2 regions of the Pseudobacillus badius genome follow, and region 2 is predicted to be linked to the other one. Evidence: riboswitches for the same ligand, from Rfam matches in the RefSeq annotation. Region 2 holds a riboswitch; the other holds the start of a gene.
What was found. Region 2 has a riboswitch for lysine ahead of B1A98_RS05825 (amino acid permease). Riboswitches for the same ligand answer to the same signal wherever they lie in the genome.
Positions count from the first base shown of each region.

Region 1: it holds a riboswitch for lysine, as region 2 does, so the genes downstream of both, dapA (4-hydroxy-tetrahydrodipicolinate synthase) here and B1A98_RS05825 (amino acid permease) in region 2, are expected to answer to the same signal.

Region 1 covers NZ_MWMM01000002.1:41,091-56,898, forward strand. The annotation lists gene B1A98_RS03165 (cytidine deaminase) at 1-202, opposite strand, end outside; gene B1A98_RS03170 (hypothetical protein) at 620-1,117, opposite strand; gene B1A98_RS03175 (DUF1259 domain-containing protein) at 1,396-1,794, shown strand; partial or broken gene B1A98_RS03180 (DUF421 domain-containing protein) at 1,937-2,635, shown strand; gene B1A98_RS03185 (DinB family protein) at 2,735-3,235, opposite strand; gene B1A98_RS03190 (VOC family protein) at 3,452-3,835, opposite strand; gene B1A98_RS03195 (TrkH family potassium uptake protein) at 4,366-5,712, shown strand; gene B1A98_RS03200 (restriction endonuclease) at 6,160-6,600, shown strand; gene B1A98_RS03205 (hypothetical protein) at 6,657-6,998, opposite strand; gene B1A98_RS03210 (peroxiredoxin family protein) at 7,311-7,931, opposite strand; gene B1A98_RS03215 (spore coat protein) at 8,548-8,847, opposite strand; gene B1A98_RS03220 (hypothetical protein) at 8,850-9,059, opposite strand; gene B1A98_RS03225 (zinc-dependent alcohol dehydrogenase) at 9,077-10,213, opposite strand; gene B1A98_RS03230 (spore coat protein) at 10,232-10,600, opposite strand; gene B1A98_RS03235 (hypothetical protein) at 10,597-10,863, opposite strand; gene B1A98_RS03240 (DUF817 domain-containing protein) at 11,198-11,989, opposite strand; gene B1A98_RS03245 (helix-turn-helix domain-containing protein) at 12,067-12,282, opposite strand; gene B1A98_RS03250 (DUF2975 domain-containing protein) at 12,293-12,775, opposite strand; lysine riboswitch at 12,991-13,170, shown strand; gene dapA (4-hydroxy-tetrahydrodipicolinate synthase) at 13,299-14,192, shown strand; gene B1A98_RS03260 (hypothetical protein) at 14,517-15,035, opposite strand; gene B1A98_RS03265 (amino acid permease) at 15,463-15,808, opposite strand, start outside.
Region 2 covers NZ_MWMM01000002.1:531,961-547,768, forward strand. The annotation lists gene nfsA (oxygen-insensitive NADPH nitroreductase) at 1-611, opposite strand, end outside; gene B1A98_RS05815 (hypothetical protein) at 823-1,014, shown strand; gene B1A98_RS05820 (APC family permease) at 1,313-3,139, shown strand; lysine riboswitch at 3,328-3,506, shown strand; gene B1A98_RS05825 (amino acid permease) at 3,610-5,055, shown strand; gene ysxE (spore coat protein YsxE) at 5,159-6,148, opposite strand; gene spoVID (stage VI sporulation protein D) at 6,212-7,345, opposite strand; gene hemL (glutamate-1-semialdehyde 2,1-aminomutase) at 7,719-9,008, opposite strand; gene hemB (porphobilinogen synthase) at 9,021-9,998, opposite strand; gene B1A98_RS05850 (uroporphyrinogen-III synthase) at 9,998-10,786, opposite strand; gene hemC (hydroxymethylbilane synthase) at 10,783-11,715, opposite strand; gene B1A98_RS05860 (cytochrome C assembly family protein) at 11,736-12,569, opposite strand; gene hemA (glutamyl-tRNA reductase) at 12,583-13,926, opposite strand; gene B1A98_RS05870 (LiaI-LiaF-like domain-containing protein) at 14,111-14,596, shown strand; gene B1A98_RS05875 (DUF2062 domain-containing protein) at 14,611-15,099, shown strand; gene yihA (ribosome biogenesis GTP-binding protein YihA/YsxC) at 15,300-15,808, opposite strand, start outside.

The sequences.
Region 1 (15,808 bases), 490 kb from region 2:
CCTTCTTTTTAAATTTATGCGCTTCTAAAATTGCGCCTGTTTCCATACACAGCTCCGTAGAAGCATTAATCACCTCTGGCGCAACGCTCGTATAAACCGTTCCATCTTCCACGCGAACGGCTGCGGCTCCTCCCCAGCCGTGAGGATATCTTTGCTCAATTAAATCTTTTACCAGGTTATATAATTGTTGTTCCATGCTCAAATTCCATCTCTCTTCCATTTCGTTATGGCAGCTATTAATGCTGAAGTACTTTTTACTACTCTCTCCTCCTGAACCCGAATAGATGCTGCTGGGAGCCTTCCCTGAGAAATCCCACGCAATTTTTAAGCAACTATTGCCCGGGCTATAAAATTTGTTCTCTTAGCTTTCTCGATGATTTTCTCCCTGCTTTTGCTCACAACAATCGTTTTACACAACATAAAAAGCCTGTCCGAATGATTGTCGGAATGCACATAAGCATTTTAAAGGGAGGTCCTCCAGGTTTTCTGATCTTTCCACTTAAAATAGGAAGCTCTTCTTCTGCCTTTCAGGTAGACGCTTCCCCTGGTATTCCTATTAACCGATTATAGGGGCCAACTAAACAAACAGATCTTTTTGCAGGCTTTCTAGTTTCCGTTTTTAGTCCAACCATTTGTCTCCGTCAGTTATCCATTGATTATTCTGCAAATCAAAGCAATGATCATAATCATGGAAGCTGAAATAGGACTGTAATTTAACCCTTTCTCCGCCTGCTCGCTTCCAGCAATCTTTGAACCAATCTACCATTATTTGTGTTTCGATTTTGGAGATCTCTTCCTCATGCTGTTCATAAAACGCCCAAAATTCACCTTCTTGGTCATCAAGCAGATTAAAATATTCAACATCCTCTATTAGGTCATAACTGCCCGCAAAAATATTGCTTTCACTTCCCTGATAAAAAACCTCATTTGCGTTCCTATCCATAGAGTACATCACGATTGAAATTTCATGCGGCTGAATAAATGCCGTATAATCCAATAAATCAATCTGATCGTAATAATTAAAATCAAGCGTTTTTCTTATTTGTTGAATTAATTCTTCTGAGCTTCTTTGTAAGCTTTCCTTCACTGTATGGCTATATTTTTCAATCGTAAACAATGAAATCACCTCGTATTTCTTGTATAAATTGCAGATATGTATGTGAACGCTCTGCCTCCTAGTTCATGCATCCGCAACAAGGGGGGCTTCACCTAAAGATCTACTTCGATGCTGAAATCGCCAGCTGATGAGTAGCCAAATCTCATCTTCTTCCATTAAGTGCCCCTCGTTCTCCTCCAGTCACTCCAGTCCTCCCCCATCAACAACCTTTTCTTATACAAGCTGCCAAATAAGCACATCAACATACATTGTATAAAAAATAGTAAGGATGTTGCCTAATGGTTAACTTCAACATGCTATGCCAGCAATACGCTCAAGTATTTAATAAAAAGCCGACGATCACACATAGCGTTTGTTCTGTAGAGATGGACCGCGATCTCCATGTAACCATTCAAGGGCGGCCAAGCCGCGGCGAACTTCATGCTGAAATAATGTTTGAGTCATTAGATCAGAAAGGCAATGCGCTTAATCTCGGAGAAATGGTACTTCTTGAGGAAGAAGTTCCCCGATTCACAAATGCTCTTGTTAAAAGCGGGATCATAGGAAGTGCTCTGCATAATCATTGGCTGTACACGAAGCCGAATATCCTCTATGTCCACTTTCAGTCCGTGGAACCTCCCTTATCTTTTGCCCGGAAAGTAGCTGAGGCGTTTAAGCTGCTAAAAACAAATGGATAACAGCCCTGGAGATTCCTGCAAGAGAGAACAAGCCCCCTTCGGCAGGTGCCGATAGCCTGCTGTGAAAATCGCTGCATGAGAAACTAGAAAGTTGGAACAATAACGTACTATAATCCACTTTCTTAAGGAGGGAGTCCAACCAGTGGCAATTGACGAACTGCTACTTAGACTGGCTATTGCATTTATTGCCTTACTGGCCTTAACAAGGCTTATGGGAAGAAAAGAGATTTCACAAATGACCTTCTTCAACTTTGTGTCTGCTATTTCCATCGGGACCATTGGCGCCTCTCTTGCGGTGGATCCTTCGTTCAGCATTCGCAATGGCTTAATCGCACTTGCCGGTTGGACGGTTTTCACTATTTTGCTTGGGTTTTTAGATATAAAATCCAAAACAGCCCGTTATGCTATTGTCGGGAATCCAATTATAATGATTAGGAAAGGTCAAATAATGGAGCATGCTCTCCGCAAGGCCCGGCTGGATTTAGACTCACTAAATAGTTTGCTGTGAAAGAAAAATGTATTTTCAATTTCTGACGTTGACTATGCAATTCTTGAGACGGATGGCAGCCTCTCCGTTATGAAAAAAGAAGCAAAACAGCCGGCAGCAAAGAGTGGTGTGAACCTGAAACAAGCTCGCACAGATATCTTCTCCATTCCGGCAGCTGTTATTTCAGATGGAGAAATAAACGATGACCATTTACAAAGCTTAAATCTAAACCGCCAATGGTTAAGCAGGCAGCTAAAGTCCGCCGGTATTCACTCTATTGAAGACGTCTTTTATGCTGAAGTGCAAAAAGATGGCACATTGTATATCGATACTAACAATGATCGGCTTCATTGAATGTTGATCGCGCGTTTCCTGTTGTCTTCCTAGGGCCCGATCAGAAGGTCAGCTTTGTTGGCGGCCTGCCTGTTTCATGAATGCGGAAGGCTGCCGTTCTCATACTGTATAGAGATAAAAGACATAATCGGTCGGAACACCGCTATGGCCGAGCTGGTGCAGCATAGCCGTCAGGTTGCCGCGATGATAGGTTCCGTGATTGACCACATGCTGTATTAAGTCTGACAACGGGGTGCCAATAGAGCCGTGTACAGGATGTGAGAGGGGAATAATCTTCTCAACATCCGCTATATTCAAGAAATCCCGATACTTATTTTCAGTTTCAATGAATCGCTTCTCCATGCCTTCCAAGCTCTCCCTGCTTGATTCATCAAGCAGCTGCATCAACAGCTCTCTCGCCTCGTTAAACGGCCGTTCCCTCATAACACTGAGCCACATCGTGTCCATTGCATAAATGTGCGCCAGAACATGACAAACAGATGGAAACACGCTTACTATGTCCTTCTGCCATCTATCTTCAGGCAACTTTCGCAAATGCTCAAAAACAGCCTTATTAGCCCAAGCATGATACTCATACAACTGAATGATTTGATTCGCCATAGGAATTCCCCCATTCTGGTCTTATCCTGTTTTTCTTTATCAGCACGGTTTCCCGTCCTCCTTGCTGTCAGTGTAACGGACTCTAGCCGGGCAGGATTGCGCCCCCTTCCAAAAGAAAAAGAGCAAAACAAATTGCTCTTAAAGCAAGAAAAAAACTTCTCTTTATTTTTGCCGGCAACTATATCTCGTCAAACCGCTCTGCCTGAGAAGCCTGGCCTATTTGTTCTTTTCCATAACTGCAAAGTAATTTTCTTCGCTATCTGCAAAGTTAAATACTCTTCCCGCAGGCATATTTACAATTTCTCCGACTATGATGTCTTTATTTGATAAGTCGTGATGTAATTGATCAAGATTTTCCGTGAAGAACATTAACGAAGGTGTGCCAAGATTTAATCCAGGCGACATGTTAGCAACGAATTCCTTGTTATGCAGAATAATACTCGTTTCTGACTCCTTTGTTGGAGCAACTTCAATCCACCTCATTCCTTGACCGTTATCTTCTTCAGAAATAACAGTGAATCCTGCTTTTTCCGTCCAAAATTTCACCGCGTCATCTTGATCATTTACATAAAGCATAATTTGGCCGACTTTGTGAATCATTTCGTTTCCCCCTTACATGTTTTCATGCTCTTATTTATTTCTACAGTTCACACGAATAACCTTTTTATCGGCCATGTTCTTTTGGAATAATGAATAAAAAGCAAAAGGGTCTATCTCAAAAGATCATGAAAAACGACTTTTTGAGACAGACCTTTTTTCTTCTCAACAACCGGCTGACCAGAATGAAGGCGGACGCTTTCCGCAGCAGTCACTGCCGGCATTTCTATATGAGCCAATTCTTCAGTTCTCGATCCATCAGTAAATCTTTATCTTTCCCGGCCCCTTATCTTTTTAAGCATTCGACACCCTGCACTCCCCGCTCGGCCGCACGCTGCTTTGACATAAAAAGTTACTTGATGATCAGGAGAATTCGTTTATTATAGAAAAGAAGCGTGGACACTATACTATCAAGCATGCTGGATTCATTGTGAAGTTTGTTGATTACGCCCTTAGGGAATGGGAGATAAATTTAGCTAAACACTGCACTTATCCTGTGAGAAATCAGTGAACAAAGGAGTCCTATTTTCATCATGAGAATTATAAGAAAAAAGGCTTTAAAGCCGTCTCAAATCATTGTAGCTTTTTATCTGATTGCTACAATTGTTTCTACTGCCTTGCTTAGCTTGCCTATCGCATTAAATCCAGGAGTACACTTATCTTTTCTGGACGCCCTGTTTACAGCCGTGAGCGCTATTAGTGTAACGGGCCTGTCTGTTGTCCCCATCGTCGACACATTCAGTACCGCGGGCATTTTTATTCTAATGTTCATTCTTCAATTTGGCGGCATTGGCATTATGACACTCGGTACTTTTATTTGGATGCTTGCCCGCAAGCGGATTGGCTTGAAAGGGCGGCAATTAATTATGACCGATCAGAATCAATCCCAGTTGTCTGGACTGGTCAATTTAATGAGGCAAATTTTAGCCATCATTGTCTTAATAGAATTGATTGGCACAATGATATTAGGCACCTATTTTCTGAACTATTTCCCAACATGGCAGGAAGCATACTACCAAGGACTATTTGCAGCAATTAGTGCTACAACCAATGCCGGATTTGACATTACAGGCAGCTCCCTGGTCCCCTTTGCCCAGGATTACTTTGTCCAATTTGTTCACATTATCTTATTAATACTGGGAGCTATCGGCTTCCCGGTACTGATTGAGCTAAAAAATTTCATGGTCAGCAAGAAAAATCAATCAGGGCCTTTCTTTTCCCTGTATACCAAATTAACCACCATTACTTTCTTTTCTCTGCTTGTGTTTGGAACCATCATGATTTTGCTGCTGGAAGCCAATCACTTTTTTCAAGGCAAAAGCTGGCACGAATCCTTTTTTTACGCTTTATTCCAATCCGCTACGACAAGGAATGGCGGGCTGGCAACCATGGACGTCAGTGAATTTTCCGACCCCACCTTACTGGTGATAGCCTTTTTAATGTTTATTGGCGCTTCTCCCAGTTCTGTCGGAGGAGGCGTAAGGACAACCACTTTTTCGGTAAACCTATTGTTTCTTTATTCTTTCGCGAAAGGGTACAAGAACACAAAAGTATTTAAGCGTGAATTGCATATAGAAGATGTGAGAAAATCGTTTGTCGTTACCTTTACAGCCTTTTTTATCTGTTTTATCGCTACCATTGCCCTTTCTGCAACCGAACCGTTTTCTCTGATGGAAATTTCATTTGAAGTAAGCTCCGCCTTCGGGACAACGGGATTGTCAATGGGGATCACACCGGAGTTAAGTTCTGCAGGGAAATGTGTCATTATCTTGTTGATGTTTATTGGCAGGATCGGAATTTTGTCCTTTATCTTTTTATTGAGCAAGGGAACACCGCAGGAAAACTATCATTATCCAAAAGAGCGGGTGATCATCGGATAGCTCCCAATTCATCCAAATATGGAAAATTATTTAAAAATAACCTTCACCAAGGCTGTTGCCATCTGTCCTCAGCATTTCGATTTTGGCATATGCCGTTATATTGTTTATGCAGAAGCTATCAGTAAAAGCTCTCCACCCGCATCCTATTGAAAATAAAAAAGCATGAGCAGATAAAAATGAAGTTGTGATTGATGTCTATGGCGGAAATGCCGCTGCTGTATTGTTCCGAATACCTTCCATCTTCTTTGGGCATATATAAGAAAAAAGAAAACAGGTGATTCTATGGCCCGGCGGAAAAGGCATCGGAATAAACATATCGCCACTCCTGCACTATTGATTATCTTAGTGGCCCTTCTCCCTCAAGCAAAAAACAGCGCGGACATCCTGATTCCACTTTGTATAATCGGCTTCTTTTATGGCGCTTATCTTCTATTTGGGAAGCCTTTTATGGTGATTTTAAGAAACCGCCGCTACCTCTCTTCTCACATTGAAGATGTTGATTGTTTAAACGGACATGAATTTGAACACTTCTTGGTTCCATTATTTGAGAAGCAAGGCTACCGCACGGAAGTAACGAAAAGCGCCGGCGATTTTGGTGCGGATTTAATTTTGAGTAAGAAAGGACAGCGAAGTATTGTTCAAGCCAAATGTTATGGAGATGGCAAAAAAATAGGGGTTAGGGCTGTACAAGAAGTAGTAGGTGCCTTAGCAATATATAAAGCTTCAAAAGGCATGGTTGTGACCAATCGCTATTTCACTAAGCAGGCAGAGCATTTAGCGATGGCCAATAACGTAGCCTTGATTGATCGGGACGAATTGGTTTCATTAATGTATAAATATGGAGAACGGCCCATTCGGGCAAAAGTGATCCTAAACGAAGAATCTTGACATACAAATAAGCCCCTGTCCAAACAGATCGGGGCTTATTTATACGTTTTATTCCTTTAGTCTAATGTATAAATTTTATACTTCGATGTATACATTTCGCTTTCGACAATCAACTCTTTCTCACCTTTAGTAAAGAACAGACCTGCCCCAGCCTGCTCTTTAAAGACCCATTTCTTTGAGCTCATCAAATCAAGAAATGGCTGGTTTCCTTGAGAGTCGGCTTTTGTTACATATCTTTTGTTTTCACCGTCTATTTTGACAACACTCTGATCCGTCGTATGTAATTTTGCTATACCAACTGCGAGTGGAATAGGGTTGCCTTCTTGAAAAATGACCGGAGCATTTATAATAATGAAAAGAACGGACAATGACAGGAACATTAAAAAGATTTTTTTCATCCACAGGACTCCCCCTTTCTTGATCATTCACAAAAATAAACTGTTAATAACATCCATTACTTCTCTCCCTCTTTATTGAAGGATACTCACTGCTACTTTTTAATTCCGCTCCTTTGCTCATAGTCCATCCCTTACTGACTCCATTATGCTCTTCGCTTGCTTCAAACTTTTTATAGGCTAAACCGCTCCAAGGGTAGTGCTATAAGTCACTTGAAAGTTTCCATTAAGATATTCCAAAATAGCCTTACAGCAGTTTGAATCAATAAAAACACCAATAACAGTTAGTGCTTTCTGATGAAAACGACAGATAACTTAGAGTTGTTCATGGATCAGATCTTCAATTATCTTATCATCCAAAGGCAAACTAACTATATCAGCTATCATTCCATCTTCATTGATTATATACGTTGTTGGAAAAGCTCTAATGTTGTATAAATTCATTATTTCACCATTTTCATCTAATAGGACAGGAAAAGTTAATTTTTGTTCCTCAATGAATTTTTCAACTCTTTCAATATCCCCTTGCTCATGCTTAGTCATATTGACTGTTATAACTTCTACATTCGATTTATCTGCCCTTTCTTCATAATACTTTTGTATGTACGGCATCTCTTCCTTACAAGGCGGACACCATGATGCCCAGAAATTAAGCAGTATTTTCTTTCCTTTATAATCAGATAGACTTATTGTTTCGCCAGACAAATTCTTTAATTTAAAACTGGGTACCATAGTACCCTTTTTTAGCTTAGAGTTGAAATCAGCTGCCACTAGTTCATCAGATGAATCTTCTATTGTACCGTTAGAGTATTCTTCGAATTTAACGGTACCATCTGTTCTTTTATCTTTAGAAATAAAATTCGTTTTAATGGTGATAGCGAACATGATAATAATAATAAAGACTGAAATAACCATGCCAAAAACTCTACGTTTCACTCACACATCCTCCAACTAAGTATTTTCCCAAAAAACACAGGTCTGCCTAAGGAATTATGCAGTTAATAGCCTTGTTTGAATGTTCATTCCTATCAATTACAACTTCCTCTTCGATACCATTCACACCCCCCGCTCGTCTTTTAGGGTCATCCTTAAAATTGATCATGCTATCGAAGTGAAACAGCCTGCCGCGTTCCCTGCTGTATGTTTGATAAGGTGTAAGCTGGCTTTCCTCTCTGCGGCCCCCCTTGCTGCAGGGAGGGCTGTCTACTTATTGTAAAGAATGGTATGCGGAGATATTGTCGGTAACTGTCGAATAGTAAATATATAATTGGCAATCAATTTACTGAATGGCATAAACATGCTTTTTCAGCTTATTCTATTTCCGGGTGTCTGTATGTTTGGTCAACGGTGAGTTATATAGAGCCCTAGAGAACCCAGGTTTTACCGGGGGAGAAGCGGAGAAAGAAGAACAGGCCAGCGAAAGACCTGACTGCCGCACAGCAAGCAGCTGCAGTCAAACTTAGAGGAGGATTCGGGGTGTGAAGATGCGCCATCCGGAAAAGAGGCAAGGAACAGTTTATATATTGAATAACAAACTGTTCCTGTAACTGTGCTAGAGAGTTGGCAAGTCGAGTGCTGTACGAATATTACCTAAGTTCAAATTGATTTGTTCAGTTGTATCCCAAGCATGATACCATCCTCTTTCGGCCATATATGCGGAAATTTGTTCGTGCATATCTAATGCCTCCGCTAAATGCCGGGTTAGCATCTCTTTAATTTCAGGCGTGCCCGCTTCGGTCACGGCCATTGCATAATTTCTGACCCCGCTTTTAGCGGAAATTAACAAATCCATCGCAACAACTTGGTCAGATAGCGCATCCATGCCAGTTAGTTTTTCAATTATTGAATTCATTTTCACTCATCTCCTAACTGCTGGTTTGCCTTGGATAAAATGGAGGTATATTCTTGTAATTGCCTAGTAGACAAATCAACATCTTGCTGCATAATTTCTTTTAGCCGCTGGTCCGTCACTAACGCTTTCATGGTTTTGGACTTGGTTAAACAAACTGTTTTAAAAGCAGCCATTTCCTGCACTTCAAGAACTTCATGTAAGGCATAGTTCATTTTTCCAGCCTCCTTTCTCAAGGTTTCAGCACAACTTTTATACAGTTATCTGTCTTGGCATCAAAGATCTCATAGCCGCGCTTCGCTTCACTGAGCGGCAGCACATGGCTTACAACATCTCCCGGGTCAATTTTTCCCGTTGAAACTAATTCGAACATATAGGGCATGTAATGGATAACGGGTGCTTGTCCAGAGCGGATATTAATGTTGCGGTTCATAATATCCCCCATCGGGAAGCCGTTATATCTTCCGCCGTAAAAACCGGTAACTTGGATTGTTCCGCCCTTTCGAACTGCCTGTGAAGCCATGATAAACGCACTAAATGCCCCGCCTTGAAGTTTCATTCCACTAGCAAGGAATTCCAGGTCAGTCATTTTCCCATCCATACCGACAGCATCAATCACAACATCGGCTCCGCCTTTAGTGATTTCTTTCAAATAATTCCCTGTATTTTCATGATCCTCAAAATTAACAATCTCTACCTTATTTGTGCGCTTGGCATGCTGCAAACGATAATGGACGTAATCAACGGCAATTACACGTTTTGCCCCTTTTAACCAACAAAACTTTTGGGCAAATAAACCGACTGGGCCGCAGCCAAAAACAATAACGGTATCTCCCTCCTTGACGCCCGCGTTATCAACGCTCCAAAAACCAGTAGTCATAGCATCAGCAATGACACTTAACTTTTCATCGGGTTCTTCGCAGGTGTCCGGAATTTTGAAATGAGTAAAATTCGCAAACGGGACCCGCAAATATTCCGCTTGTCCGCCTGGATAACCGCCAGTTGTACCGGAATAACCAAAATAAGCTCCCATATCCGCCTGATCATTTGAATGATCACATTGACTTTCCAAATGATTCTTACAGTAAAAACATTCTCCACAAGCAATGTTAAAAGGAATAATCACCCGGTCTCCCTTTTTCAGCTTATGCACCTCCGCCCCAACCTCTTCAACGATTCCCATCGGCTCATGGCCAATCACATAATTCTCTTGCAGATTAGGAACCATGCCATGAAGCAAATGCAAATCAGAACCGCAGATAGCTGTACTGGTTACTTTAATAATCATGTCATCGGGCTTTTGGATCTTCGGGTCTTCCACTTCTTTCACTTCCACCTGTTTAATGCCTTGGTACGTCACTGCCTTCATGCTATACAGCCTCCAGTATTAGTGTTCATCAGGTGTCCGGTCAAACATCCCTTTTCTGTTGGTTTCAGCCGGGAATAGATTCATTTTTCCAACCATTATCGTATTATTGGCTGAGAGCTGGTCGAGTTGGTACTGTTCAGTTAGTTCGCAAGGGTGAAACCATTTTTTATCTATCATGAGTTCTGTAATTTGCTGGTGCAAAGAAACGCCTTCCATTAACTGCTTGCGCAAGAGGGCCCTTACATCAGGAGACGCCGTTTCAGTCAATGCGGCTGCTATGTTTCGAACACCTTCTTTGGCACGAAGCAAAAAATCCACTGCAAATGTCATGTCTGCCATCTCAGGTACATGCAAGGAGTTGACCGGATCTAAGTAGTCATGGTTCAATGAATGGTTCCTTCCTTTCCATCAATTATTGGTGTTGGGCGGTTTTGGGGGACAGGAGCTTGGAAATATGCCCGTTCATAGATAGACTGCAATTCGGCAAGTGCTTGTATAGAGTGTTCAACATCTTGCTGCATAAGCCTCTTGAGATCCTGGTCAAAAACCAGCCCTTGCATTAATTTTGACTTTGCCAGACAAAGGGTTTTGAAATTAATCACTTCATGCAAATCTAAAGACTCATGGACAGCTAACTTCTGTTTATTCATTTTGGCGACCCTCCTGTTTTGACGTTATACATTGGTATTATTCCAATCGCATGATAAATCATTCTTTAAACGGCATGCAATCTGAGAGGGAATCTAACTCAGAAAGGAAATGCTAATAAATAGATCAAGCTTTAGCAAAAATAGGTTGAATTCGCTGTCTGTTCTGTTATCTATTCCTGCTTAAAGAACAGAAAACTCCCGCTGAACACATAAAGCATTCAGCAGGAGTTCTGTTTTGATTGGCGTTGTGCCTTATAGAATCCGTTAGCCGTCTATGTTATTTCGGGATTGTCTCTTTATATTCACATACTTCAGATCAAAAAGCCGTTAACAGTTACAGAGTTTGACCCGTATCCATCCCAGCCGAGCTCTTTCTCTTCACCTGCTTTAAAGCGGCTACGATCAGAAAGCTGACAATTACTAATAAGAGCCAGGAACTCACCTTTCCTAAATGAACGAGACTCCATGCATCGGTTTGGTTTGGATACTTCCAAGCTCCAAAGAAGGTGGCGATATTTTCGGCTATCCATATAAAAAAACCAATGAGCGCAAATGAAAGGACGAGCGGCATGCGATAACGAGTGCCATTCACCTCATATAGGACCCAGGATTGCCAAAATACGATAACTACCAGTCCGGATAACCACCAACGAACGTCCATCCAGTAATGATGCACGAAAAAATTTAAATATATTGCAGCGGCAAGAGGAACAACTTTCCAAAGCGGCGGCCATTTAACAAGTTCAATCCCCAGTCTCCTCCAAGCCTGACAAAGATAGCTCGCTACGCTTGCGTACATGAACCCGCTGTATAAAGGCACTCCAAAAATTTTGAAATATCCTTCCTCTGGATAAGACCAGGAACCCATATGTACCTTGAAAATTTCAAGAGCAAGTCCAATCAGGTGGAACAATGTGATGACCTTTAATTCATCCCGCGTTTCAAGCCCAGCACGCACCATTCCCCACTGCATCAGCAAACAGATAATGAGGAGCCAGTCATACCGCGGCAGGAAGGGAAGCGGCACGATTTGTGTAAAAGCCAAAGAGGCAAAAATAACAACCGGAAACAAGCATGACAAAGCCTGCTCCCAACCAAAATAAACGAGCTGCTTTACTGCTCTCATAAATTGAGCCTCCAAAGTTTCTTATAAATTTAACTCATCAAATGCCAGAAAAAGAAATCTTTCTTTCCATATGAAAACTATTCCTCTTCCTCGCTTCGATATTCCAGAATGTCCCCCGGCTGGCATTCTAACGCTTTGCAAATTGCCTCTAAAGTTGAAAATCTAATGGCTTTTGCTTTTCCATTTTTCAATATAGAAAGATTCGCCATTGTGATTCCCACTCTTTCCGAAAGTTCCGTTACACTCATTTTCCTTTTAGCTAGCATCACATCAATGTTAATTACGATTGCCATGTTTTCCACCTCAGACCGTTAAATCATTTTCTGATTTTATATGAATAGCTTCTTGTAACAGTCTTTGGAGAACAGCCGCAAAGACGGCGATGACCGTTGAGGCAAAAATAATGACCAGTCCAAGAATAAGGAGACCCGGCGCATCATCTGCCTCCGCCACGAGATATAAGAGCGGCATACCTGATACATATAAAACACTGATGACAATTGCACAATATTTTATATTCTTTAACGACCTTACAGACAATTCTGAGAAAGCTTCGTTTCTGTCAATAAAGCTCAAAAGCCTGAATGCCTGATACAGTGCAGCAAAAAACGCTGCGGCTGTTACATACATGCCTGTTAAAGCGGGATACTGCAAATAAGCCAGCTTCGGAATATGTTCCACTGCTTCATTGACGATCCAAGGCAGCCAAAATATGCACAAGGCAAAAACTGGTGTTCCAATCAGAAAAACAGCCAGCTTCAAAAAAAGTGTTGAACCACTTTTCATAAGAAGCACCTCACTTATTTAGTGTAAACTTGATTTTAGCTTATTATTTATCGTTTAACAATAAATAATTATCGAATTTTACCATAATTTTATTGTTATATCCCTTCACTTCATTCAAACACTTAGACATATGGTCAACTCTTCATTGCAATTCAGCCAAAAAACTGATATTATGAAGTCTAATTAAATATTTACTTATTTCAATCTTTTTTTGAAGTAAGGATAGAGGCGCAAAGACCATGAGTACGCAATGTGAGGAGAATGAGATCCGATGAGGATTGTGAAAAGGGGAATTTGCCGAAGCCAAAAGAATCTCATTTTTCTTGAAGCTGGTTCTGTTATTGAATAAATACAGAACTGTCATATAGGAAACTATATGGAGGGCTATCTTACGCACAGAAATAATTTTTCTACATAATTGTTTCTACTGCAGCAACGAAGCCTCGTTGCTGCTTTTTTGCGTGAATACTGAAGCGCCCTTCTCCCTCTATTGCATAAAAAAAATAAAGGACGTGGAGAAGCAATGAACTTTGGACAAATTTTAACTGCAATGGTGACCCCATTTACTCAAAATGGGGAGGTTGATTTTCATGCCGCCAAAAATTTAATCAATCATTTAATTGATAATGGAACAGACGGTTTAGTGGTAGCCGGAACAACCGGTGAATCCCCTACGCTAACGACAGAAGAAAAAGCTGAGTTATTCCAATTTGTGGTTGAGGTTGTAAACGGGAGAGTGCCTGTCATTGCAGGTACCGGCTCCAATAATACAAGAGCCTCTATTCACTTAACGAACCTTGCAGAAAGAGCAGGAGTCGATGGAATTATGCTTGTTGTTCCCTACTATAACAAGCCATCTCAAGAAGGACTATATCAACATTTTAAGGCGGTGGCAGAATCCACGCCATTACCGGTTATGCTGTACAACATACCAGGACGAAGCGTTGCCAATATGTCTGTTGAGACGGTCGTTCGCCTGTCAAGCATTCCAAATATCGTCTCCATTAAAGATGCCAGCGGCAATTTAGAGGCCATGACCGAAATTATCAGCCAAACACCTGAAGATTTTTCTTTGTACAGCGGCGATGATGGCTTGACCTTGCCAGTATTATCAATTGGCGGCACTGGGGTCGTCTCAGTTGCTTCGCATATTATTGGGAATGAAATGCAGATGATGATTGAAAACTTTAAGAATGGGAAGCTCCAAGAAGCTGCTCTGGCCCACCGCAGCCTCCTTCCTATCATCAAAGCGGTATTTTCTGCACCAAGTCCATCACCTGTAAAAGCAGCATTGAATTTAAACGGAGTCCCTGTCGGCGGTGTTCGCTTGCCGATGGTTCCTCTAAATGACCAAGAACAACAAGCCCTGCAGCAAACACTGCAATTGCTGAATACAGAAGAAAAGGTTTTTTCTTAAAAAGCTTTTCTGATGATTTGTTCATGAGCCGAGCCTTGGACTGACTTGGTCAAAGGAAACCTGTTTATGGAAAAAGGAGCTGACCCCTATGCCTTCCGCATAAAAGTCAGCTCCTTTCTTATTTCACACCAACACCGGCCTTTGTCCGCCGCCTCTTGAGCATAGTAGCTCCTCGTACAGTAACAAGCATAAAAAGAACACAAACGAGGGATATCTCATTTGTGTTTTCTTTCTATTTACTGCTCCAAGCATCGTTTGAGTTCATATCCACCAAACGGCTGCCCTCGAAAATATCTGTCAAAACGATCCCTTCTGTTTTCTCCTCTACCTCTGCAAATCCGGATAGAGCTTGATCATTGCATCTGAAATCATATCCGCCATTTCCCTGGCTTGCTTTTCGATTTCATCATATACAGCAATATCCTTCTGGTAGTCTTTATTGATCATATACAAAGCTTCTTGCTTCGTTAAGTTTAAATGTTGATAGAACATTTCCCTCACTTTTTCTTTTGGCAGAAATTTGTTCACACTATTAAGGAAAAGGGCAATCTGATCTGCATTGGCATACCATTTTCGTTCGGCTGCCTCAGCCGCCTGTGTGTTGCCGGCTAAAGCTGCCTTGACCAGATCTGCTGCCACCAGAAGATGTTCCTTAATCAAGGCTGCATATGTCTTAGCGGCAGGCTCTCCATAAATCGGCCGGAACATTTCACCCATGTCACCAGCATTTTTCAAAAGACGAGCGATCACAAAGTTAACATCCGGAAGATTAAACGTCAGGCTGATGATGGCCATTCTCGTCCAGGCAACATGCTCCTCCCAAAGGCTACGCTCATTTCTCATCAATTCAACTTCTCTTTGCGTCACACATTCCTTTCGCCGGCTATTTTGATTAAGGACTAATGGCGAGCTGCCCATTTGCCGGCCCGAATAAGCATGTTCTGGCGCGATATAAAAGTAATTGGGAACCGTGTAAGCTGGTATCATATAAGCAGATTCTCTATTTACAAAATAGTGCATGCCCTTCTCCCTCCCTGTATTTACGAAAAAGCCCGGCTTTGTCAATACTAGTGTATTCATTTTTAAAAGCCGCGTGCTTGCCTCTATTCGAGGGAGTGTAAACCATTTATTTCTTAACAAGCCTTATTTACCTGCTTGAAATCCAACATACAGCTTTCTTGAAGTTGCCCTTGTGTCTGAATAACATAGCCGGCATACATCTTTTTTTAGCATAGCGGAGTTCCGGCGCGCATCCATCGCTGCTCCATCTTTATACTTCTTCTTTTTTCTCCTTTTTTCTTCTGTTTCCGTACAAAATAAACAAGAGAATAAACCATAAAGGAGTGAGCAATAAGGATGGACGCGTCTCTTCAGAAACCAGCATAATCACAAGAACCGCAGCAAAGAGCGTCAGAACAGCATAATTAACAAACGGTGTGAATGGCGCTTTGAATGTTGACTTTGCCTGTAATTGCGGACGGGTTTTCTTATATTTTAAATGGCAAATAAGAATAATGCTCCACACCCAAATAAAGCAAAGAGCGCTAATAGTCGTCACGATCCCAAAGGCTTGTTCCGGTATAAGTTTACTCAAGAGAGCCCCCGCTGATATGACG
Region 2 (15,808 bases):
GCAGCATAATAATTGTGCATCTGTTTGTCGTATTCCGCCAGCAGTTGATCGTATTTTGCTTCATTATAAGTATCTTCATGCAAAACGGCCTCCAGCGGCAAACGGGGTTTGACTTCATTCGATTCAGCCGGCACGCCGACAGTCAAACCGAATAGCGGAATAACATAATCCGGCAATTCCAGCAATTCGCTAATCGCCTGCGGGTTGTTGCGTACCCCGCCGATATAACAAATGCCATATCCTTTTGATTCGGCGGCGACCACAAAGTTCTGGGCAAATAAAGCCGTATCAATGACCGCAACGAGCAGGTTCTCTGCCGTGCTTCCTTCAAAGCTTTTGCCGTGAAGAGTCACCGCTTTTTCCAGCCGCTTTAAATCCGCGCAAAAAACGAGCGGCAAGGCTGCCGATTCAAATTGCTGCTTATTCTTTGAAAGCTCGCCAAGCTTTTGCCGCTTTTCTTCATCTTTCACGCGTACAACAGAATAAGCTTGTACGAAGTGAGAGCTCGCCGCGTGCTGGGCAGCCTCCAGCAATTGATGAAACCTATCATCAGAAATAGGTTCATTTGTGTACTTGCGCACAGAGGCATGGGACATTAATACGTCAATCATATGATCCTTCCTTTCTTATTTTGCCATAGCAACATATATGTAAATGTTCGCTGTGTTCTTCTTTTAAACGTAAATCACCTTGCTCCGCCTGTCAACGTTCCTGACTTCAACTTACCGAATCACCTTCTCCTGTTCTCTGGCATACAATAAAAAAGAATCTTCATGGCAGGCGATGAATCCATGCCCATGAACCACAGGCAGGTGTAACATAATGCGAAGAAGATATAATCCTTACTCTTTACCCCCGTGGCTGCGGACAGTGCGGGCCGTCTGCTGTCAGCTGGCCGTTCCCTTTTGTATTTTCCAGGGAATACGGACGATCTTTTTTCCAACGACATTTGATGTCATCTTGCTTTCGATTTTAGTGCTTCTTGCCGTGGCCCTTTATTTGGAATGGTTTTAAAAGACGTCTTATAGCAGGCGTCTTTTTTATTTAGACGGCGCTTGGCAGTACATGAGAAAACAGTTGAATACAATAATGGCCCGACCGGCTAATCAGCAGCCTCCAACATGAAAAGATAGCTGTTTCTTGGAATCGCCAACGGTAAATAAGGGAACTCTATCACCAAGACCGCTACAGCCGGAAGAGGACGATCAGCGGCTTGGGATTCTTTTTTTACCATCACAGTGACGCTAAGCATTCTCTATTCAGGTTCTTTCGTCTTTACCATCACTGATTTACTTTTGCGGAGGTCTGCTTCATGCGCTATTCAATTATGAAAAAAGCTTTGATCGGAAAACCCCTGAAAACGAGTGAACTCGGGGAACAAAAACTAAGCAAGCTAAAGGCGCTTGCGATTTTATCATCAGATGCTCTTTCTTCCGTCGCTTACGGACCGGAACAAATTTTAATTGTTTTGTCTGCGATTGGCCTGATTGCCTTTTGGTACTCCCTCCCCATTGGCATCGGCGTGTTAGTCCTCCTGACTGCCTTGATTCTTTCATATCGGCAGATCATCCATGCTTATCCTCATGGCGGAGGAGCTTATATCGTCTCCAGAAGCAATCTTGGAGAAAATGCCGGGCTCATTGCTGGAGGCTCCTTGTTAGTAGACTACATTTTAACTGTTGCTGTCAGTGTATCGGCCGGAACCGATGCTTTAACATCTGCTTTTCCGGAACTGCACGGCCACAATGTCATCATCGCGTCTTTATTAGTTGTTTTCATCACCGTTTTAAATTTAAGAGGAGTCACAGAATCCGCTTCTATTCTTGCTTACCCGGTGTATTTGTTCGTCTTGGCCTTGCTTATTCTATCAGCAGCAGGCGTATGGCAGATTATCAGCGGGCAAGTGCCGGCTGACTTGCACTCGCCGATCGGAACGGCCGTGCCGGGCATCAGTTTGTTTTTATTGCTCCGGGCTTTTTCATCCGGCTGTTCCGCCCTTACCGGCGTTGAGGCTGTGTCCAATGCAGTGCCTAATTTTAAAGAACCAGCCGCCAAAAACGCGGCTAATACTTTAGTAATGATGGGCGTGCTTTTAGCCATGCTTTTCTCGGGCATCATGTTTTTAGCCTATTGGCTGGGAATTACCCCAAAAGCTGAAGAAACCGTGGTCTCGCAAATTGCCTCTCAGGTATTTGGGAGAAATATTATGTATTACTTCGTCCAAGGAACGACAGCGCTCATTTTAGTGCTGGCTGCCAACACCGGTTTTTCCGCATTTCCCCTGCTTGCTGTTAATTTAGCAACGGATAAATACATTCCGCGCATGTTTCTGATGCGGGGGGACCGGCTCGGCTATTCAAACGGCATCGTCACCCTTGGAATCATGTCTATTTTGCTTATCATTGCCTTTGGCGGCGAAACAGAACAGCTTATTCCATTATATGCAGTCGGTGTCTTCATCCCTTTCACCCTGTCACAATCGGGAATGATTGTCCGCTGGCTGAGAGAAAGGCCTCCAGGGTGGACACGTAAATTAATCATTAATTTGATCGGCGCATTAATTAGTTTGACAGTGGTCATTATCTTCTTCTCCACTAAATTCTCTCAAGTGTGGCCGGTTCTTATTTTTTTGCCGATTATTATTTGGATGTTTCATCGAGTTAAAAAGCATTACGAGGCAACCGGAGAACAATTGAGGATGAAAGCCGGCGAGGAAGCTTTACGGTTCAAAGGAAACGTCGTCATTGTTCCAGTTGCGGGAATAACAAAAGTCGTTGAACAGTCGTTACACTATGCCGAACTAATCGGCGACACAGTGATTGCTGTTCATGTTGCCTTCGACCGTGAAAGCGAGAAGCGAATGGAGGAAAGGTGGGAAAAGTGGAAGCCCAACATCCGGCTTGTCACTCTTCACTCCCAATACAGAAGTTTAATGAGGCCTCTTGCACGATTCATTGACCTAGCTGTAGAGAAAGCAAATGAAAAGGAGCATACACTCACCGTGCTCATTCCCCAATTTATTACGAAAAAAAGATGGCAGGATATCCTTCATAATCAATCGGGGCTGCGCTTAAGGGTTTATCTTCTTTACCAGAAGAACGTGATTGTTACGACAGTTCCTTATCGGTTTAAGAAATGAGCCGCTGCATCATCTTTCAACCAGGCGGAACGGAGCGAACAGGGGAGCCTGTTCATTTCGTTCTGCCTGTTCCTTGCTCCAGGTGGACAAGCAGATACACAGGCTAAAAGCCTGGAGGAAAAATTAACCATTGCCAGATTGATAGGAATTGTCTATAATTTTAGTGTCAATTAAATATTCCCATTTACCGATGGGATAGAGGCTGCAGTTTATATGAGTAAAGCGGACGAGAAGCAATGACATCTGTGACTCCGCTCGAAAGGATACACTGCCGAAGTATGGACCGGTCATTGTCTGTTCATGCTGGGGATGTTTCCGAACAGGGGCATCACTGTCGCGTTATTTAACGTGGAGGGCTATCTTCGGAAGGATTAAACGGACTCGTTCACAGCCGTCGATCTTCTTCGACGGCTGTTTTTATTTGCCCTTAACTTGACTCAATCTTACATCACGAAAAGGAGTGCAGATTATTGAGTAATACAGAAACATCCAACCCGACTCAACTGAAAAGGACTTTGAAAGCGCGCCATTTAACGATGATTTCGCTTGGAGGATCAATCGGGACAGGCATATTTTTAGCGAGCGGCGGAGCGATTCACACTGCCGGTCCTGGAGGGGCGCTGCTCGCTTATGCCGCAATTGGGTTAATGGTTTATTTCTTAATGACGAGCTTGGCAGAAATGGCGGCTTATATGCCGGTAGCCGGTTCTTTTAAAGTCTATGCTTCAAAATTTGTAGATCCAGCTCTCGGCTTTGCCATTGGCTGGAATTATTGGTACAACTGGGCCATTACAATTGCGGCAGAGCTTGCTGCTGTTGTACTGATTATGAAGTTTTGGTTCCCTGACAGCCCTTCCGTGATTTGGAGCGGCCTTGCCCTTCTCATTATGTTCGGCTTAAATTACCTGTCTGTAAAAGGATTTGGAGAAGCAGAGTTTTGGTTTTCACTCATTAAAGTTGTTACAGTCATTATCTTTATTATCACAGGAATAATGATGATTTTCGGCATTATGGGAGGAGAAGCGATCGGCTTTAAAAACTTTACCCTGCAAGATGCTCCTTTCAATGGCGGATTCCTAGCTATTTTAGGTGTGTTCATGGCCGCCGGCTTTTCTTTTCAAGGTACGGAGCTCCTCGGAGTAGCCGCCGGAGAAAGCGAAGATCCGGAGAAAACTATCCCTAAAGCCATCAATACTGTGTTCTGGCGGATTTTACTCTTTTATATTCTGGCGATTCTTGTTATCGGATTGATTCTTCCCTATACAGATGAACGTCTGTTAAGTGATTCGGTGTCTGTCAGTCCATTTACACTTGTTTTTGAGCGGGCCGGCTTCGCATTTGCTGCTTCTGTTATGAATGCGATTATTCTTACCGCTGTTCTGTCCGCAGGAAACTCAGGTATGTATGCCTCTACCCGTATGCTGTGGGATTTAGCCCGCGACGGACAAGCTCCTAAGTTTTTGGCGCGTCTCGATAAGAGAGGGGTTCCGGTCAATGCGCTTATTTTTACTGCATTAGTCGGCTCCTTGGCATTCTTGACCACCTTTTTTGGAGACGGGGTTGTCTATGTCTGGCTGTTAAATGCTTCAGGAATGGCTGGATTTGTCACATGGCTGGGGATCGCTATTAGCCACTACCGTTTCCGCAGAGCCTTTATTGCTCAAGGCGGGGACATTCATACGCTTCCTTATCGTGCGAAGTGGTTTCCAATTGGGCCATTGCTAGCCTTGATTCTATGTACGTTCATTATCTTAGGACAAAATTTCCCGGCATTCATCGGTGGCAACATTGATTGGAACGGGGTGCTCGTTTCTTACATCGGCCTTCCTTTATTCCTTGCCTTTTGGCTCGTTTATAAAATCAAACACAAGACTAAGGTCATTCCTTTGGAAGAATGCGATCTTAGCAAAGAATAATGATCGGCACTTAAAGCATGGCAGCTGAAGAAAATCGTTTTCTTCAGCTGCTTATTTGTTTATTGGCATCGTCTGCATAAAGGCCAGCAGCCGGCAAGACCATTCAATACATATCTTCTCCATTTTCCTTCAGCTCTGTTACAAAATATTCAATATTCTTCAGCTGCCAATAATTTTGCTGAAGCCTGCGCGTATAGTGATATTCATTTTGCTTCCGCTGGCCTGAAAAGTAAGCCGCAGCCGTTTCATACGTTGCTCCTGGATAAGCGATATAACTCTGAAACAAGAGCCTCTCCCCCTTTTTCAACGGAAAAAAACTAGTGTAACGGTTGAACAAATCTTTCGCTAAAGCTGATCTTTCGGGATAGCCATCGAGCGTGTGTACAAAATACGGGATTAAATCATGAATGGGCGTTGCTCTCCGGGATTGCTCTAAATTAATAAAATACCCGCCTCCTTGATCCATAAGAAAGTGCCCTGGATCGAGCTTTCCGTGAATTTGGACGGTTCTCTCCTTCTCCTCTTCTTCCGTCGCCTCCTTCCAAGCTTTTAATTTTTCTTTGGCATAGAAGAAGGCCTGGCGGATATCCGTATAGTAAAGGCAGAATAACAATTGAAATGGCGACATATACACCTCTTTTTCCGAAAGCTCAAGAAATTGCTCTAAATGCTCTTCTTGTCTTTCCCACAAGTTCTTCGTCCGTTCATACTGCTCAATTCTGGCTTGCTTTGATACAGGCACGTCTGCGGACGAAACAAGATGCAGTCTGGCCGTCTCCCGCACCATTTTTTGTTCCATCTCTGTCACCTTTTGTCCGCCGCTTTCAATCCAGGGCATCAAGTAATAAATATATGAACCATCTAAAACCCCGTAGCGTCCATCCAAAGTAGGGTAAACCGGAACAAATCGGTGATATCCCGCCTGGTAAAGTTTTTGTATATGAAATAAGAAGTCCATCCCTTGGGCAGAAGGAATTCTTTTTAAAGCAAACGTCCCTTTATCCGTCAAACCTTTTTGCACATGGCCGATTGTCTCTATATGCACGGGGGTTAATCCATAGCTTTTCCAAATAGTTGAATAGGGCTGTTCCACTTTCTTCACCCGCTTTATAAAAAAATAAGGCTGTCCCAACTTTAATCGGGAACAGCCGGATCATCAACGAGTCTTCGGTATATAGAGCGCTTGACCTTCCTCAATGCTTTGGCTGGTCTCTAATTTATTTTCCCGGACTAAGTCAGCCACTGGCAATTCATATCGTTCAGCAATTTTCTGCAAGGTGTCCTCTCTTTGAACAAGACACACTTTCCATGTTACAGCCTCTTCGGACTCTTTCCTTGCGAAAAAGTCGGCTAGAGACATCGTTTCCGTTTTCTTTAGGCCAAATGGCTTCTTCTTTTTCTTCTCTTCCGGTTCTTTAGGCGGCGATTCATTCATGTGTGAGGATTCAGAGGAGGAAGACTCCATCGACTCAGACACATTCGGTGATTCATGAACAGGAGCCGGTTTCAGCTCAGACGATTCCATCAAGTGCTTGTTTTCTTCATTTGCTGCTGGATGATTCTTCATATTTACCGGTGCATTAGGAGGAGGCTCCTGTTGTTTTTCTTTTCTTTGCTCTTCTAACTGAATAAACGGATTTTCCTCTTCTTCCAGCACCCCCGGCTGCCTTTTCACTTCTACAGAAAAATCAGCCTCTCGTTCTTTTCCTTCCAGACCTTCTGCCGGCTGGACATCAAGCTTTAAAATCGAAAACTCCGGTTCTTCTTCTTTGTCCTTTTTCCTTATGCCTTCCGCTTGCTCTTCCTCTGCGGCTGGCCATTCTTCAACTTCTTCATTCACTGGCGTTCTTTCCACTTCTGCCTCTTCCTCCATCACCCCGGAGATAGATAAATCCACTGTTAATTTTAAGTTTGCTTTTTCAGGAAACTCATAATCAAACGAATCAATGTAAATTTCGACATCTTCCATTTTAGCGATTCGTGATTTCGGGATGGTTATATCAATTGGAAAGTGGTGAAAAAACTCACACTCATTATCGCCCCTCTCTAATACTTGCTGGACATATTTATAGGTATACGTATCCGCTTGTTCTGATTGATGTTGTCCCGAAGGTGAATATTCCCCAGAAAGTTCTAAGAAGCCATGCATTCGGATAAACTCATCTGCTTCCTCAGTTTGAATTTGAGGATCAAGAGAAATAGAATATAACTCTCCCACTTCCTGGCCATTAGTAAATCGTACGGTTTCTTCTAATGAAAATCGCAAATACGACAGATCTTGAGATGTCACTTTACTTCCTCCTTTCTAATCACTCGGCTTATACGATACAAGCAGGATAAATAAAGGCATGAAGCTGCCATTCATTTTCTTTCACAATTAATATGTATGACACTATTCATGAAAATATGAAAGATTGACTGATCAATTTAAAAGAGACGAAACACCTGTTGACTATGTACCGGTGAGGTTTAGCTGAATGACAAAAGGCGATTGGAAGGATCTTAGTCTGCCCCCTTTTTGATTTTCTTTGAATTGAACTGCTTTTCGAGAGCACACTCCTCCTCTGCAGGACAAAAAAGACGACAGGCAAACTCGAATTCTATCGAGTTTGCCTGTCGTCTGAAATCCGCCGGCTATGTGCCGGCGGGCTGGTCTCTCGCTTTTATTTCTTTAAGCGGCTGAACGCCTTTTCGGCAGCCGCAATCGTACGTTCGATATCCTCGTCTGTATGTGCGCTGGATAAGAACAATCCTTCAAACTGAGACGGCGGCAAAAAGACACCTTCATTAGCCATCTCCCGATAATAATCGGCAAACAGTTCAAGATCAGCTGTTTTGGCTTTTTCATAGTTAGTGACTCGTTCATTAGTGAAGAACAAACCAATCATCGAACCCGCTCGGTTAAATGTAACTGGGATGCCGTGCTTATGCGCCGCTTCGCTTAATCCTTCCTCTAGGCGATCCGCCTTGCGTCCAAACTCCTCATACATGTCCGGTGTCAATTGACGGAGCGTTTCCAATCCAGCCGCCATGGCCATTGGATTTCCGGAAAGTGTACCTGCTTGGTAAATCGGACCGCTTGGGGCAATTTGGTTCATAATGTCCGCTCGGCCGCCATAAGCGCCAACTGGCAGCCCGCCGCCAATTACCTTGCCAAGACAAGTAAGATCCGGCGTAATGCCAAAGAATCCTTGAGCGCAGTTATAGCCGACACGGAAGCCTGTCATGACCTCATCAAAAATAAGGAGGGCACCGTACTCGCTTGTTACTTCACGCAATCCTTCTAGGAAACCTGGCAGAGGCGGCACGACTCCCATATTGCCGGCAACAGGCTCGACAATCACACAAGCAATGTCATCGCCAAATTGCTCAAAAGCGTACTTTACGCCCTCAAGGTCATTATAAGGAACGGTAATTGTATTTTTCGCTACGCTCTCTGGCACACCTGGGCTATCAGGCAATCCAAGCGTGGCTACACCAGATCCTGCCTTGATCAGGAGCGAGTCTCCGTGGCCATGATAACAGCCTTCAAACTTCACTATTTTACTGCGCCCGGTAAATCCGCGTGCCAAGCGAAGAGCACTCATCGTTGCCTCTGTGCCGGATGATACCATCCGAACGACTTCAATAGACGGAACCCGTTCGATCACAAGCTTCGCTAATTCATTTTCAATCAAAGTGGAAGCACCAAAGCTTGTCCCGGTCTCTGCTGTCTTTTTTAAAGCTTCAACAACTTGATCATTCGCATGTCCTAAAATAAGCGGTCCCCATGACAAGACATAGTCGATGTATTCATTACCGTCAATGTCCCAAATTTTAGAGCCTTTTCCCCGCTCCATAAAGATAGGGTCCATGTTGACAGATTTAAAGGCACGAACCGGGCTGTTGACGCCCCCTGGCATTAACTGTACGGCTTCTTGAAAAGCCTGCTTTGATTTTTCGTAAGAACGCATAAAAAGACCTCCTTATTTTTCACTCAGCCAGCGGGCTGCATCTTTAGCAAAATACGTAATAATTAAGTCCGCTCCTGCCCGTTTCATGCTGATCAGCTTTTCCATAACAATGGCCTTTTCGTCGATCCAGCCATTTTGGGCTGCTGCTTTCACCATGGAATATTCGCCGCTTACGTTATAAGCCACAATCGGCAATGTAAATTCATTTCTCATATCACGGACAATATCTAAATAAGAAAGTGCTGGTTTCACAATAAGGAAATCTGCTCCTTCTTCCACATCAGACTCCGCCTCACGGAAGGCTTCCAGCCGGTTCGCAGGGTCCATCTGATACGTTTTGCGATCACCGAACTGCGGAGTGGATTCTGCTGCGTCACGGAAAGGCCCGTAAAAGCTGGAAGAATACTTCACTGCATAGGACATGATCGGCACATCTGTAAAGCCGGCTTCATCCAATCCGTGGCGGATCGCAGTAACAAATCCGTCCATCATGTTAGATGGAGCGATAATATCAGCGCCTGCTTCTGCTTGGCTCACCGCTGTTTGAACCAGCAAGTTCAATGATGGATCATTCAGCACCTTGCTGCCTTCTACAACCCCACAATGGCCGTGGTCGGTATACTCGCACAAACAGGTATCAGCAACAACGATCATTTCCGGATAATGGTCTTTAATAAAGCGGGTCGCTTGCTGCACAATGCCGTGATTATGATAAGCGCCCGTTCCTTCAGCATCTTTATCAGCCGGCACGCCAAATAAAATGACCGACTTTAAACCAAGTGAGACAATTTCATCCATTTCTGCTTTTAAGCGGTCCATTGATAAGTGAAAGACACCTGGCATAGAAGGCACTTCATTTTTAATATTTTCCCCTTCTACAATAAACAACGGATAAATAAAGTCTTCCTTGTGAAGATAAGTTTCCCGCACAAGCGCGCGCATATTAGCAGATTGACGCAGGCGGCGATGACGTTTAAATTGCAGTTCCATTAGTCTTCTTCCTTTCTGAAATAGCGGGCAATCGCCTCTGCCAGCGATTCGCTCGTATAAACCTCCGGGCAAATCTGGGTATGAAGGCCAAAACGGTCCGCTTCTTTTTTCGTTACAGGACCAATACAGGCTACAACAGAGTCCTGTAATGTATGAATATTCGCTTCTTCTGCCGCTTTCATGAAGTGACGGACAGCTGAAGGGCTCGTAAAGGTAAGGACGTCTGTCTGATTGGATGTCAATAAATCCATTACGTGCCGTTTTTCCTCTTCAGGAAAATAGGTTTCGTATACTATCCATTCATCCGCCATCATTCCTTTTGCTCTCAAAGCATCAGCAATCGCTGTTCTGGCAAGATTCCCCTTAGGAATTAATACCTTCTCCGCCTTGAAATGACCGCGGCTGATTTCCTCCGCAAACTGATCAGCAGAGAACTTTTCCGGAATATACTCCGCATGAAATCCATAGCTTTGCAGCACCTCTGCCGTTTTCGTGCCGATGGCTGCAAAGCGGCTTTTTATGACAGTGTTGTAGTCGATCCCTTTTTCCTTCAACTGCTGAAAAAAGAAATCGACACCGTTTTTACTCGTTACAATAATCCAGTCGTATGTAGGCAATTGCTGCAGCCTTTTCGTTTCCTGCCCGTCAGAAAAGGAACGAAACGCAAGCATGGGAACGAAATGGACCATTCCTCCAGCTGCTTCTATTTTATCAATAAATGAGGCTGCTTGTCCTCTTGGACGGGTCACTACTATATGCTTGCCTGAAAGCGGCTGGCTGGACGTCATTGTCCATCCAGCTCCGCTTTCACCGTCTCAATTAATTCTTTTGCGCCGCGCTCTGAAAGCAATGCTGCTGCTTTCACACCTACAGCTTTCGGCTCTGTGCCTCTTACAGTTTCTTTATAAATCGTTTTTCCATCCGGTGAAGCAACGAGAGCAGTCAGTACCGTTTCTTCTCCGTCCGCTGCAGCGAATCCGGCGATAGGCACTTGGCAGCCGCCTTCCATTTGATGAAGAAAAGCCCGCTCTGCCGTTACCGTTTTCACCGTTTCCTCGTTGGAAAAAGCAGCAAGCAATTCAAGCAGCTCTTCATCGTCCTCCCGGCATTCAATAGCAAGCGCTCCCTGGCCTACTGCCGGCAAACAAAGCTCCGGCTCCAAAAACTCTGTGACAACGTCAGAAGCCCAGCCCATGCGTGATAATCCGGCAGCAGCCAAAATAATTGCATCGTATTCTTCAGTCTCCAGTTTTGCAAGCCGCGTATCAATGTTGCCGCGAATCCATTTAATCTCCAGATCCGGGCGAACAGCTAAAATTTGGGCGCTGCGGCGCAGACTGCTTGTGCCGACAACTGATCCGGCTGGCATATCCTTGAGTTTTACATGGTTTTTAGAAATAAACGCATCACGATGATCTTCCCGCACAGGGATACAGCCGATCGTTAACCCTTCTGGCAGCTCAGCAGGCATGTCTTTCATGCTGTGGACAGCCATATCGATTTCTTTATCATACATTGCCTGTTCAATTTCTTTCACAAACAAGCCTTTTCCGCCTACTTTAGACAGCGTAACATCCAAAATGCGGTCGCCTTTTGTGACAATCTCCTTGACTTCAAAATCATACTCTGGCTTGAGCTTTTTCAATTGGCTGATCACCCAGTTGGTTTGTGTTAAAGCCAATTTGCTTCGGCGGGAGCCGACAATAATTTTTCGCATAATATCCTCCTGCTTTGCTTTTAAGTGTACCAAAAGTGAAACGATGAAAATCGGCTCACCAAGAAAAAGTTAATTAAAATAATTAAAAAGGCAGCAGCATTTAACAATGCCAATGATTTGCCATAAAGCCCCTTGCGAACTTTCAAGTAAAGATAAATGCCGTAAATAATCAACAGAATAAAAGATGTGATAATTTTAGCGTCATACCAGCTGACATCCGGAAGTTTAATAAACTTCCAGATCACCCCAAGAATTAAGCTTAGCAACAGCATCGGCACGCCGACTGCATTTGATACATACGAGAATTTCGTCAGTTGCTCCAGATCACCAAGGCGCCATAGACGCTGGCTCCATTTCTTCATTTTCAGCAGCCGATACTGCAGCAAATAGAGTGCTGAAAAAATAAAAGAAAGAGAGAATGCTGCATACGACAAAATCGCCATCGTAATATGAATGAGCAGCAGTTCAGAAACAAGCCGTTCCGCCATCGCCTGCGATTCCATTTGTACGGGCGCAAAGGTGTGTATCGCCATAATCGCAAAGCCGATGATGTTGGTGAAGAAAACTGTAAAATCCATTCGCAGCAGCCGGTTAATGACCAATGACAGTGTAATTAAAATCCAAGCATAAAAATAAAGCCCTTCAAAAAGGGTGAGAACCGGAAACCGGCCGGTCTTGAACACATATAAAAACAAAAAAATTGTTTGAAGAACCCAAACAATCGATAAAGTCCAGAAGGCGACTTGATTCGCCTTCCGGTTCTGATTTAAAAAGTCGATAAAATACAGCATAACGCTGAGCGCATATAAAATTACCATCAATTCGTGGAGCCTGGCCATTCCTTGTTCAAACATCAAGTAACCCCGCTTACACTTGGAATAATGGCTTTGTCTGAACTTGCTGGATCGGACGTTCTGCTGTTTTCAGCTGCTTCTCTGCTTTCACTTCTTCTTCAATATTAAAAATTTGTGTAAACAAAGCCAGCTTTTCAGCCGAGCGTTTATCGCCAGCGAGTTCTTTCGCCTGTAAAATCGGATCCTTCAACAGCTGATTGATAATACTTTTTGTATGCTTATTCAATACTTTTCGTTCACGGTCCGTTAAGTTAGGCATTTTCCGCTCAATGCTGACCATCGTTTCCGCTTGAATAGCAAGTGCTTTTTGACGCAGAGCAGAAATCACCGGAACCACGCCAAGCATGTTGATCCACTCGTTAAAAGCGACAATCTCTGCTTCAATCATCAGTTCAATTTTTTCTGCAGCTTTCTGACGTTCGGCCAAATTCGCTTCTACAATGCCTTCTAAGTCGTCAATGTCATACAGAAACACACTTTCCAAATCGGAAATCGCTGGATCGAGATCGCGCGGCACAGCAATATCAACCATAAACAACGGTTTTCCTTTGCGCATTTTTTCAACGACTGCCATTCTTTCTTTTGTGATGACGTAATCGTTTGAACCTGTAGAGCTGATTAAAATGTCCGCTTCTACGAGAGCGCATTGCAGTTCAGCCAATGTTTTGGCATGGCCGTCAAATTTCTCGGCAAGCACCTCCGCTTTTTCAAACGTCCGGTTGACGACTGTCACCTTTGTTGCCCCGCTGCTATGAAGGTTCTGGATCGCCAGTTCCCCCATTTTTCCTGCACCGACAACGAGAACGTGCTTGCCGGCAAGATTCCCGAAAATCTTCTTGGCGAGCTCCACAGCGGCATAGCTGACAGACACTGCATTGGCTCCAATTTCTGTTTCCGCATGCGCTTTCTTAGCCAATGTGACAGCTTGCTTAAATAAATGGTTAAACACGGTGCCTGTAGCCCCGAGTTCCTGGCTTCTTAAAAAGCTTGAACGTACTTGTCCCAAAATTTGTGTTTCGCCCAGCACCATCGAATTTAAACCGCTTGTCACCTTTAATAAGTGCTCAACGGCCGCTTCCTGTTCATGAATAAATAGAAAAGGGGTGAACTCTTCCTTTTCCATTCCAAACCATTCAGCTAAAAAGTTTTTAATATAATAACGCCCTGTATGGAGCTGATCGACGACCGCATAAATTTCTGTCCGGTTGCAAGTGGAAAGAATCACATTTTCCAAAATGCTTTTTTGCTTACGGAGCTCTGACATGGCTTTTTCCAAGTCCGTGTCCTGAAAAGATAATCGTTCACGTATCTCCACTGGGGCTGTTTTGTAGTTTAGTCCCACCACAATAATATGCACGTTCTCAGCACCCCCATAAAAAATCTGTTACATTCATTATAACACGGAACAAATTTTCCTTATTCACAAATTGTGAACATATGCTAACATTAAAAACGATAAACCTGTTTAAACCCACTAGTTAGCGTATCAAAATAGGAACTAAGATTCAAGTTAGGAATATAGAAAGCGGGGAAACTATTTTATGAGGCAGCAGCGAATTTTTCCGGGAATTATTTTAATCGGATTTGGTTTATATTTCTTCTTGCAGCAAGCTGCTATCGTCTGGTTTCAGCCCTTCCTAAGCTGGCCAACGCTTTTCATTGTTATCGGCTTTGCCTTTTTGGCAGATGCCTACAGCGGCCGGGAAGGCAACAGTATCTTGCCCGGTGTTATTCTCACTGGATTCGGCATTCACTTTCATGTAGTCAACCATTTCGGCTTTTGGTCCAACGATACCGGGGTCTTTATTCTCATCATTGCATTAGGCTTCCTGCTTCAGTATCAAAAAACGAGAAACGGCCTGTTTCAAGGGTTGCTGTTTCTTATTCTTGCCATGATTACGCTGTTTTATGACAAAGTAATCGAATGGCTCGGCCTGCTTGAAAACCGGGCTCTTTCCCTTTGGCAGTTTTGGCCTGTCATTTTAATTGCCTTTGGCGGGTATTTGCTGTTTGTCAAAAAGAAATAAAGTGAGCGATTGTTATGATAAAGAAATTGAGCCGACAATTTAAATATATGCTGTTAAAATTTTTTAGAATTCGCAGCAGCGCCCATAGCATTTCTATCGGCTTTGCTTTGGGGGCTTCCATTAACTTTGTTCCCTCTTTCGGGATGGGGTTATTAATCTCTATTGCTTTTGCGAAGCTCTTTAGGGGAAATACGGTCGCTGCCTTTTTAGGCGGAGTGTCTTTAATGGGCATTTTCCCTTTTCTTTTTTACTTAAACTTGGTCACAGGACAGTTTGTGTATCCTTATGAACTTGGCGAAATGATTGAAAGTGCCGTGGAGGAGGCTGCTTCCTGGCAGGCAACTGCTGCGGCAGGGTTCTCAGTCGGGCGCACATTCATCATCGGCATGCTAATCAACATGATCTTGTTTATCGGGTCTTTTTACCTTGCTGTTTACGTCATTTTCAAACGTTATCAGAAGCAGATTTTACATCTTCTATATGTCAAATGGGTAAAGCAGTGATAAATAAAAAAACGGCCTCTTTCTCGCTAGAGCAGATCTAACGAGAAAGAGGCCGTTTTTGATGAATGGACATATAGGAACGTCTAGCATACTTCTAAGTTACTATACTTGCAGCCAACCGACATGGGACCGATGCCGCACCGGTCCCCGTCCTATAATTGGATCACCAGCTTTTTAATCAGCTGGCCAGCCATCCTCCTCTATTTCATTCTTTTGCGAATAACTCCCCAGGCTTCGTCTTTTCCTTGCCCTGTTTCGGAAGAGAAAACAACAATGTCATCTGCCGGGTTGAATTCAAGTTTTTCTTTCACTACTTTTAAGTGCTTCTGCCATTTGCCTTTCGGTATCTTATCCGCTTTAGTGGCAACGACAATGACCGGAATGTTGTAATGCTTTAAAAAGTGGTACATCATAACATCATCTTCCGTAGGAGGGTGTCTTAGGTCAACGATCAGCACACACGCTCGCAGCTGTTCTCTGGTCGTTAAATACGTTTCGATCATTTTGCCCCAAGATTCACGTTCTTTTTTGGACACTTTCGCAAAGCCATAACCGGGTACATCCACAAAATAAAGGGCTTCTTCAATTTTATAAAAATTAAGCGTCTGCGTCTTGCCCGGCTTGGAAGAGATGCGAGCCATGCTTTTGCGATGGATCATTTTATTAATAAAAGATGATTTTCCAACATTGGAGCGGCCGGCCAGCGCAA